DNA from 2 places in the Pseudoalteromonas sp. P1-26 genome. Region 1 is predicted to be linked to the other one. Evidence: riboswitches for the same ligand, from Rfam matches in the RefSeq annotation. Region 1 holds a riboswitch; the other holds the start of a gene.
What was found. A riboswitch is a leader RNA that binds a small molecule or an ion and turns the genes downstream of it on or off. The one in region 1 is predicted to bind lysine.
Positions count from the first base shown of each region.

Region 2: linked by a shared signal. The riboswitch ahead of lysC (lysine-sensitive aspartokinase 3) and the one ahead of dapA (4-hydroxy-tetrahydrodipicolinate synthase) in region 1 are both predicted to bind lysine.

Region 1 covers NZ_LKDX01000005.1:33,966-39,663, forward strand. Annotated here, with positions in the region: gene AN394_RS04365 (PLP-dependent decarboxylase) at 1-296, opposite strand, end outside; gene AN394_RS04370 (2,3,4,5-tetrahydropyridine-2,6-dicarboxylate N-succinyltransferase) at 296-1,036, opposite strand; gene dapA (4-hydroxy-tetrahydrodipicolinate synthase) at 1,051-1,935, opposite strand; lysine riboswitch at 2,073-2,269, opposite strand; gene AN394_RS04380 (DNA-3-methyladenine glycosylase I) at 2,453-3,148, shown strand; gene AN394_RS04385 (YdiU family protein) at 3,157-4,569, shown strand; gene AN394_RS04390 (OmpA family protein) at 5,036-5,698, shown strand, end outside.
Region 2 covers NZ_LKDX01000004.1:28,583-34,280, forward strand. Annotated here, with positions in the region: gene AN394_RS03675 (hypothetical protein) at 1-1,211, opposite strand, end outside; gene nhaD (sodium:proton antiporter NhaD) at 1,360-2,610, shown strand; lysine riboswitch at 2,699-2,871, shown strand; gene lysC (lysine-sensitive aspartokinase 3) at 2,953-4,332, shown strand; gene AN394_RS03690 (4'-phosphopantetheinyl transferase superfamily protein) at 4,309-5,046, opposite strand; gene AN394_RS03695 (sodium-dependent transporter) at 5,195-5,698, shown strand, end outside.

The DNA.
Region 1 (5,698 bases):
GGGCTCTTTGCAGGCCCAGTGTTGAGCACGCGCTCGCTATCGATGCCTTGAGCAAGTACTTGCTCAAGTTCACCTTTACTTGCAACATCAAAGTTAAACCCTGCGCTGTCTAAACATTGAATAATGCGAGACAGTGGGTTGGCCTTTACGGCATACCAAAGTTTCACATCGGTTTGCGCAGTCAGTTGATTTAAATGTGCAGTTAATTTATCTAAATCATAGATAAAAAATGGCGTATCAAGATGTGTTGAAACTTGTTCAACCGCTTGCTTGATGGGCGTGCTCAAAAAGCTCATTAACGTAAAACCTCTTCTAACAGTAATGATGCATCGCTTTGTTCATCACGGTATTTCACGATCAATGCACAAGACATGCTTAGACCATGCTCGCGAGCCCATGCATTTGAAGCAGGGCGAGAGCCTGGGATCACAATCGCGTTTTCTGGGATGGCTTCACCTTTGTCTAGCTGGCGCTCGTTAACGCAATCGTAGACAGGAATAGTTGCAGATAAGCGTACACCTGGCGCAAGTACAGCACCTTTTTTCACAACCACACCTTCAACAATAACGCAGCCTGCGCCGATGAATGCGTCATCTTCAATAACCACAGGGCTAGCGCCAATTGGCTCTAGTACACCACCTAATTGTACTGCAGCACTTAGGTGAACATTTTTACCCACTTGTGCGCATGAACCCACTAATGCGTGGCTATCGACCATAGTACCTTCGTCGATGAACGCGCCAATATTCACATATGCTGGTGGCATGATAATCGTGCCTTTGGCAACGTGTGCGCCACGGCGAACACTGCTACCACCTGGTACCATACGCACGCCTGCATCTGCTGCAAAGCCTTGTGGTGCTAAGTTGTGTTTATCAACAAAACCACCAGGGAACTCAGTATTAGTGCCGTTTTTAAAGGCTTCTAAAATGCCTTGTTTAACTTCAACATTGGCGTGCCAGTTGCCGTTCTCGTCTTGTGTTGCTGCGCGAACTGCGCCTGATTCTAAGTTGTTTAATAATTCTAACCAGCTCATGATAAAACCTGTTTTTAGTTCCAAGATAAAATTGTGTTGTTTGCGTGGGTGATGCTGTCTGTTTGCTCAAGCTCTAAATGCGTAAGCGGCGGACGTAAATGCGGGGTATTTATTTTACCTTGCAGGTGCATCAGTACTTTTACTGGGATTGGATTTGCCACAGCGAATAAACTTTGGATTGCTTGCGACCAATCGGTGAATAGATTTGGGTATTGACCACTTAAACTACGTTTAACAAACTCATGGGTTTGACTCGGCCAAGCATTCGCGGCAACCGAAACTAAGCCTTTTGCACCAGCTTGAGCAAAATATGGCATAAGTGCATCGTCGCCACTAAATATGGCCAGTGTTGGTGATGCCGTTCTAAAGCCTTCAAATTTGCTAATGTCGCCACTGGCTTCTTTTAAAGCCCAAAGATTTTTGTGCTCAGCAAGGTTTTTGATCACCTGTGGTGAAATCTCAACTGCGCTGCGTCCTGGTACGTTATACAACATACATGGGTGGTTACTTGCGTCTAGTAGGCTTTCAAACCAATGTGTTTGGCCAACAACCCCAGGTTTTGCATACAGAGGTGAACCTAACAGGTAGCCATGAATAGGTAGTTGGTTGCAGTATTCAACCCAAGCAATTTGTTGCTTAAGATTCATGCCGCCCACAGCAACCATGAGTGGGACACTTGGTGCTAATTGGCAAACATGCTCAACAATGGCTTGTTGCTCTTTGAGTGAAAGCGCCAGTCCTTCACCAGTACTGCCAAGCAATAAAATGCCGTTATTTGCATCTTGCTGCTCAGTAACCAGTTGTTCAAGGGCCGTGTAATCGACCTCGCCAGATTCAGAAAATGGCGTGACAAGCGCTGTCCATAGTGGATAGTCGTTTAAATCAAAATTGTTGATCATCTCTCACGAACTTATAAGGTATTCGAAGAGTTTATGCGGGAACATTTGAATGGAGCCGCATGTCGTCGTTCGAACAAGGTATAATTCGAAGAGCGAATGGGCTTAAAATAATAAAGACGCGACGGCCTTATTATACTAAGACCAGAAGCTCTCCACCAAACTAATCAATAGCGCTTTGCTATTGTTGGTGACAGTCGCTGGGATTCAGCCCAGTCGCCCGAAATAAGCACCTCACAAACGGTGTTACTTCTCGGCGTTAATTCCCCTCACGTATGATCAACAGAGTCTGTGCTCTTCCCATACGCTACCTGAATAACGCACCTCTTCCAGCCCTTTATGCTCGCTTTAAAGGTTAAAGCCAACATAGTTAAATAGGGTATTGGCGGCGATTAAAGCATTTTAGCCATCTAGGTGTCAAGGCGAAGGATTTGTTTTTTAGTGACCGATTTTGCAACATGGTTACGTATAAGCGTGTTTTTACGTACACTTAGCGTTAACCAAATAAATTGGAAAAATGATGGAAAAATTTAACGATATTTATCAGCGAGCCGTATCTCGAAAAGGCAGCGAAGAAATGCTGCATGCATTGTTATCAAACCCGCTCGATGATACTGATATTGCCAAAATGCATGACGATTTATGGTTAGAAGAGTTTACGCGTAAAGTCTTTCAAAGCGGTTTTTATTGGTCTGTTATCAATAATAAATGGGCTGGTTTTCGTGATGTGTTTTGGGATTTCAGCGTAGAAAAGTTGTTGATGATGCCGCCAGATATGCTTGAGCAAAAAGCCAGTGATGAGCGAATTGTTCGTAATTTTAAAAAAGTACAAACGATCCCTGAAAATGCGTACATGATTCACGAAGTTGCCGAAAAACATGGCAGTTTTAGCCAATTTATTGCAGATTGGCCAACTGACAATATTATTGGTCTGTGGGCTTATCTTAAAAAACATGGCGCTCGATTAGGAGGCAACACTGGCCCTTACGCTTTGCGAGCGCTTGGTAAAGATACTTTTTTGCTTTCTCGCGATGTAGAAGCCTACTTGCGTGCCCATGAGTTGATTGATGGCGGCTTACAAACTAAAAAGTCATTACAAGCAGCACAAGATTTTTTCAATGAATTACAACAGCAAAGCGGTTACAGCTTGCAGGCTCTAAGCCAACTAGTGGCCTATGGTGTAGGCGATAATCGTGTAGGTGTAGCAACACGTTAAGGACAGTTATGGAACTGCAAACCCGATACACAGATATTAGTGAACTGCTTGCTATTAAAGATATGCCGAGTGCCGTTGCTAAGCCACAATTACTGCTATTTAATGACAAGCTAGCTGATAATTTTGAAATTAAACACGACAGCGAATATTTAGCTAAATTACTATCTGGTTCAACAATAGATAAAGATGTTGCACCGGTTGCACTTGGTTACTCAGGTCATCAATTTGGTCATTTTTCACCGCGTCTTGGTGATGGTAGAGCGCATTTGCTTGGTGCTATTGCAGATCACAATGGCACATTGTGGGACTTACAGCTAAAAGGCGCAGGAGCAACGGTATTCTCTCGCGGTGGTGATGGTCGCTGTGCCATTGGTCCGGCTGTACGTGAGTACATCATGAGTGAGGCACTTCATGCGCTTGGTATCGCGACTACGCGTTGTTTAGCTGTAGTTACAACTGGCGAAACGGTATATCGCCAGCCACCTCGCCCGGGTGCAGTTGTCACTCGTTTAGCTAAAAGTCATATCCGTGTTGGCTCATTTCAATACTTAGCTACACAAGGTGATATAGAAGGGTTAGAAAAGCTAGTCGACTACGCAATAAATTGCCACTTTCCTGACATTAGCAGTACGGGTGAGCAGCGTTATATTGAATTTTTAACCGCCGTGCTAGATAAGCAAATTGAGCTGGTTATCAGCTGGATGCGAATTGGCTTTATACATGGCGTGATGAATACCGATAATACCTTGATTAGCGGTGAAACCATTGACTATGGTCCTTGCGCGATGATGAATCAGTTTGACTTAGACACGGTGTTTAGTTCGATTGACCATCAAGGGCGCTATGCATTTGGTAATCAGCCGAATATTGCCAATTGGAATATTGCGCGTTTAGCTGAAAGCTTAATCCCTTTATTTGCTGATCAAGATGCTGCCGTTGAGCAACTCTCACCGGTTGTGAATGGTTTTGCTGCTAAATTTAATGATGCATTTAATGTTATGTGGCAGCAGAAATTAGGCTTAGCTGGTCAGCAAGAAGGCGATCATGCTTTAGTTTCAGAGTTACTGGGGTTAATGAAGCAACACCAACTTGATTACACCAATACTTTTAATGCACTTACTGAATCTTTAGTGAAAGACTTTGTTATAGATTCTAATTTAAAAGAATGGGTTTCAAAATGGAGGCTCAGAACATCAGCTGAAAGTTACAGCACAATGCGAGCTGTTAATCCTGCAGTCATTCCCCGTAATCATAATATTGAAATGATCTTGGCTGAGTATGAAAAGGCAGGATCTAGTTCATCAATCAATGAGTTTTTAAAAGTTATTCAAAAACCATATGAGTATGAGGAAGAATTTGCGGCATGGTATCAACCTCCGAAGGAAGGTGATTGTAATTACCAAACTTTTTGTGGTACTTAAGGGTTAATCTTTATGGTTGATAACAATTGTAAATGCTCATTTTTTTAAATCTGAGTGTTCGTTGATTGAGCAAGTTAGCTGCCAGTGTTATGATTTATATCAATAAAATAGCACTAAAGTTTTGCTTTTTAACGAAAATTTACAAATAAAGTTGCTTTCAACTTGTTGATTTAAAAATAACCAATATAATAATGTAATTGGGAATGGACTTTTATCGGTTTTGAAGTCAGTAGATTAGGCTGAATCGGCTTTCACCTAATCATAACAAAGCGATCTAAAGGCATTGTTACGCAAAGTTATTTAGATAACCTATTATTTGGGTAATTGACTGAAATTACTCGGCAAGATTTTTGTTCTGTACCGAGTTCGTTAAGTTTTGATTAACTATTAGTCGACTACTCTGTTTAAACTGATTGAGCTGGTTTGACTTAGCTACAATTTTAATTGTGAAAATGGGAAGGAAACAATGAAATTAAAATCACTTACTATTGCTTTAGCACTTGCTGCAACTAGTGCTTCAAGCTTCGCTGCCGAAAAGCAAGGTTTCTACATCGGCGCATTTGGCGACTACTATGATAATTCTTGGGAAAATGTCCGCGACTACACTCCAGGTGGCCTTGATGTTGATGACTCTACAGGTTGGGGTTTAGAGCTAGGTTACCGTTTTAGTGATTACTGGAGCGCTCGTTTAGAATACGCTGACATGGACTTCGATTGGAAAGCTGATCTAAATGACGGTACTTCTGTTAGCGGTACTGAAAGTGGTAAACGTTACGGTATTGACGCTTTATATCACTTAGGTGGTGGTCCATTCTACGGTATTTTCGGCCTTAAAAATCTTGATGCGGTTGACGAAGATCTAATGTTCGCAAACGTAGGTGCTGGTTACCAACACTACTTCACAGATAACTTCGCGTTTAACGCTGAAACATCTTTATACCAAGGTCTTGACCGTGGTTACACAGATGTTGGCGCTAAATTAGGCCTAAGCTATATCTTTGGTGCGCAAAGCTCAGCTTCTGAGCCAGTTGAACCTGCTCCAACAGTTGTTCCTGTTGCGGTTGAGCCAGTTGATAGCGATGGCGATAACATCCCTGATGCTGATGACCAATGTGCAAACACGCCAATG
Region 2 (5,698 bases), on a different contig from region 1:
TGCTGGGCAATTTTTATTTTTACTTTCTCTTGGCTTTGGCTGATTTCAAGCTCGCCATCGCTAATCAATTTTTGATACAAGAACAGCATTTCGTCAGCTTCTAAGTCTGGGTAGCTTTCATCTAAGAAACTAAGCAGCGGCTGAGCTTTTTTGCTGGCTTTTTTAAAGCGTTTTCTAAATTGTGTTTTAACGTCGTTGTAATCAGGAATATGCGGGCTTTGATAGGCGGGCACATCATCATGTTCAGGAAGCTGATATTCATCGTGCTCAAAGTCAACTAAGCCTGCCATATAAGCCACGATATGACGTTGCTGACCAAGTGAAAAACGTTGTGCGTCTGAGACAAAGTTAGGCTGTACTGCACTTAACATGTTATCGACGCCATTTTTACGCACTAAACCAAGCACTTTAGCCGCTTGGCGAGTAATTAGGTTGTTGCGACGTAACTCTTCACGTAGCGGCATCAGCATATCGGCGCTTTTACGTAAGCTTTCACGGCCAACTAAATGCATTTCTAAAATACGGGTACGTAATTGTTCAAGCATGCGCTTGTCTTGATATGACTTACCAAGGCGGTCAATTTGCTCTATTTGCGCGCTAATTTGTGCTTCGATGGTATTAAAGCAAGCGTGGAAGTCACCTCGAATATCCACCATTTCAAGCATAGGCTCGATGTATTCATCGAACGCTTCAATTACAGCCTGATAGCGTTTTTGCAGTGATTGCACCGCGTTATCAGCTTTCGCTTGCTCAACAATATTTAAAATTGCGTTTTCATTGTGGGCAAATAATTTCATTATTTTGCGTACCCGATCATCCATAATACGGCTGAAGCGGCGAAGCTCGTCGTAATCTTCAATTTCACCGGCTTTAGCAAGGCGATTACCAAGGCGAGCTAAATCATCAACAAGCACACTAATTTCTTGGGCAAGACCTAAGTGTTCTTCTTGTAGCAAGAAAGTCGCAAAATCGGCGATCGCGCGGTTGATTTCTAACTGCGATGATTTTGCCAGTGGAATGATAATATCTTGATTCAATAAACGATTTGTCTCTTTATAAATGCGTTCATTTGACCATGAAGGTTGTTTTTGTTTTATCGCATTTTGTACGTCTTTCAAGCTGAAATCAGCCATCTTAAAACGTTTAAATAGCAGTTCTAACACCCCCCAATGTTCAGTAAGGGTATTTAATAACTTTTTAGCTGGGATCATAAGGCTCCAGTAAATTCAGACTTTGGTGTTAGCGATTAGTATTAAATTATGTAATTGAGAATAGTTTTATGCTTTCTATGCTGCTAGAATCCGCGCCGAAACACTCGACTTACAATTTTTACATTATTATAAAGGTTGTTCAAACACCATGGTAACCCCACTTATCCTAACCCTGATAGCGGTGGCATTTTTGCTTATCGTTATAGAGGATATTATCCATGTAAACAAGGCCAAAACGACGCTTTTTTTTGGCACTTTATGCTGGATTATCTTATTTATCTCTCCAATTCATGGGCAAAGCCCAGAAACAATACAACATCAACTGGATCACAACATATTAGAAATCGCGACTTTGTGGCTGTTCTTAATGGCTGCGATGACCTTTGTAGCGTATTTAAACTCTAAAGGTTTTATCCAGAATATTGTTCATAAAATTATGCCAAATCAAATCAGTGAACGAAAGCTGATGTTTCTGATTGGTGGGTTTGCGTTTCTATTTTCATCAATATCAGACAACATAACTGCAACTTTAATCTCGCTTGCGGTGGTGATGTCACTTAAGTTAGATCCTAAAAAATTAATAAAATATGCGACCTTAATTGTATTTAGTGTTAATTCGGGTGGGGTGTCGTTGATCACGGGTGATGTTACAACCCTGATGATTTTCTTAGACGAAAAAGTCACGATTGCTAATCTACTATTATTAATTGCCCCTGCACTGACAAGTGTTGCACTGCTCGCGGCGATGTTGTCGGTGGGTATGTCGGGTAATGTTGTGTTTGAAAAACAAGCAGCCCGTCGTATCGAAAAGACAGATATTACCATTGCGGTTATCTTCTTCTCGACGATTATTGCTACGTTAACTTTGAGTGTGCTTTATAGTGTGCCGCCGTTATTAACTTTTTTATTTGGTTTATCTCTGATGTTTTTGGTTGCGCAATTCTTAATGCGCAAAAAAGACGTTAACAAAAAAATCATCGATTATATTCGTGAAATTGAATACGACACCTTATTGTTCTTCGTTGGTGTGTTATTGCTGGTTGGCGCATTAAAAGAAGTTGGTATGCTTGCTAAATTTACTCACTTATATGAGTTGATGGCACCGGAATATGCCAACTACTTGATGGGGCTATTATCAGCGGCGGTAGATAACGTACCTCTAACTGCAGCACTTTTAAAAGCTGATATTGTGATGAGTCCTCAGCAATGGCTGTCGTTTACTTACGCAACTGGGGTAGGTGGCTCAATGCTTATTATCGGCTCTGCGGCAGGTATTATTGCCATGAGTAAGGTTAAGGCACTGACCTTTATGAGCTATCTTAAAATGTCGGTTTATTTATTAATTGCTTATACCGTTGGTTATTACGGTTCGCACTTAGCGGGCAGTTTAATTTCATAAAACAACTTGACAGCTAGACGTCTAAACGTTAACTTTCGAAGCCTGCTTTTAACAGCAGGCTTTGTTATTTTAACCAGGTGTTAACTTAACATTCAGAAGAGGTGCGATACTTAGGTAATTAATGTGAGGTGACGAACGCCGATGACCATTAATGAGGGAAGTACTCGCCGAGAAAATTAACCGGACGTCACGGTTATTTTTCGGTTTATGGGGCTGAATCCTCAAAACTGTCACCAAACTAGGTGGAGAGCTTCTGGCATGGACTACTCTTTATTTTCAAAGCACCCCCTTGCCGAGTTCTTCTTGAATTACTGTGGATAGTTTTCCACAAAAGGAGACGACATGAATACCCAATTAGCCGCCAACACAAAATCAGATTACGTTGTTGCAAAATTTGGTGGCACCAGTGTAGCTAACTTTGATGCTATGAGCCGCTGTGCAGAAATTATTTGTGCTGATAATCAAGTACGTATTGTTGCTGTGAGTGCCAGTGCAGGCGTGACCAATCATTTAGTTGCATTGTGTAAAGCTGATTTGAGTGCGGCTGAACGTGATGAGCATATTACTGGCGTTGTCGCCATTCAAGAAGCAATCTTGGCAGAGCTGTCACTGGATGCTGATTTAGCACATGGCTTTAATGAAACGCTTAAGGCTTTTCAAAAGCTAGCATCAGACGGGGCTAAGTCAGTAGCAGATCAAGATGAACTACTGAGCTTTGGCGAGCGTTTGTCATCGTATTTATTTACTCAAGTATTACGTGGGCAAGGTCTTGATGCGGTTCGTTTTGATGTACGTAAAGTGCTAAAAACAGATAGCCAATTTGCTAAAGCTACCCCAAATGTTGCAGCAACCGCTGCGGCTGCTAAAGAGCATTTAGTGCCATTACTTGATGACCATGTTGTGGTAACTCAAGGTTTTATTGGAAGCAATGAGCACAATCAAACGACCACTTTAGGGCGTGGTGGTTCAGATTACAGTGCTGCATTACTCGCTGAAGCAATTAACGCAAAAAGCGTGCATATTTGGACCGATGTTGTGGGTATTTTCAGTACTGATCCGCGTTTATGCGCTAAAGCAAGCCCAATTGCACGCTTAAGCTTTGATGAAGCGGCAGAAATGGCAACGTTTGGTGCAAAAGTACTGCACCCGGCAACCATTTTACCTGCAAGCCGTAGCCATATTAGTGTGTTTGTTGGTTCAAGCCGTGAACCGCAGTTAGGTGGTACATGGATTGAAAAAGAAAAATCTCAGCAACCAGGTATTCGTGCCGTAACACAGCGTAAAAACCAAATTCTGTTAACGGTTAAAAGCCCTGAAATGCTCCTAGCGAGTGGTTTCTTAGCGCGTGTTTTCACCATTTTAAGTGAGTTTAATATTTCGGTTGATTTGGTTACTACCTCCGAGATCAGTGTTGCAATCACTTTAGATAACGCACCAAATGCATCACGCCCTGAGCTTGATCAAGCTTGTTTAGATAAGCTTTCTGAGTTTTGTCATGTGTCGGTTGAGAATAACTTAACGCTGGTGGCTTTAATTGGTTCTGAAATTCAATTACGTCAGCAAGAAATGAACTTAATGCAGGTATTGAGTGATTTTAATATTCGTTTAATTTGCCACGGTGCAAGTAAACATAACCTGTGCTTCTTAGTTGAGCAAAGTGAGTCAGATGAAGTCGTGCAGGCTATTCACAGCCGACTATTAGAAAGCCAAGTCGCGGCGTAAGTCGTTAAAATTAATAAAAGAGCACTGCCAGTCAGTGCTTTTTTGTGCCACAACACTTATATCAAAGCCTTCAACAGAGTTACTACTCGCGCTGAAATTATGTTTGCTCAATTCTTCAAATACATTAGGAGCAAGTAGTTTCGCAATTGGCTGAGCACTTGCTTTGGCAAGCGACTCTTTTAATGTCCAAATTCTAAAAAAGCACTGTGCCTGTTCATCGGGAGCGTCAAAACGGCTAATTAAGTCAACTTCATCTTGATGATAAAAATGCTTTGCGAGTTTGATAAAAGGGCGAGGCTTACTGCTTTGTTCAATATCAAAACCAAATCGCTGCTGTTCGGGGTTAAGGGCTGCGCCAATTAAACCATTTGAATGTGATAAACAGGCCCACACAGGTTCTCTGCGTTTTGTATGTAATTTGAGCTTACTGTCTTTGTCATTAAACTGGCTTGATATTTCATTGAGAGCTAAATCATCACTAGGGTAAGCATGTTGATACAAATACTTTAACGTTAGGCGAGTCGCTAAGTACTCTTGCTTAGCGCTAGGAACTTTGCGTTTTTCAAGCACGCTTAATTCAAACTCACTGAGTAATTTATCAAGGGGTAATCTTTCAACATCAATATGTGTTGCATCCATCAGCATAATTTTTTTGACCGTTATTTGGCTTTGTTGCTCGATGATAAGAGTATTCGAAAAGTAGTCACAGCTCATGGTTTAACGCTTACACGAAGGCTCGTATTTAGTTTTGTTTATTTTTACAGCAGATGCACATTTATAGGCATGAACAAACGCAAATAGTTTACGCAGTTGACTGTAATTATGGTTTAATGATGAAAAATAATAACAGATTTGTAGATGTATGGCACAAGTTCGTGACGGCTTTCAAAGTCGATTAGGTTTCGTTTTAGCAGCTTCTGGTGCGGCGGTAGGTTTAGGTAATATTTGGGGCTTTCCAACACAAGCGGCAAACCATGGCGGCGGTGCATTTTTACTTGTTTACTTCATTGTTATCTTCTTATTGGCGCTTCCGGCTCTTTATACTGAGCTGTATTTAGGCCACCAAGCGCAAGCGAATCCAGTAAAAGCATTATCTAACGCATGGCAAGACACAGCGCCTAAAGTGGGGGCAGCAGCTGGTTATATTGGCCTGTTTGGTGCGGTTGTAATGCTGAGCTTTTATTCGATAGTTGCCGGGTGGATGCTCGCTTATGCGCTCGAGCCAGTCGCAAGCTTCTTTGGTTTTACTGAGTTAAGTAACTTTTTACACAGTGACTCTATGGCACGTAATTTTGTGTTTACGCCACTGATGCTTATTCTTACAGCGAGTATTATTTTAAAAGGCGTTAAATCAGGTATCGAAACT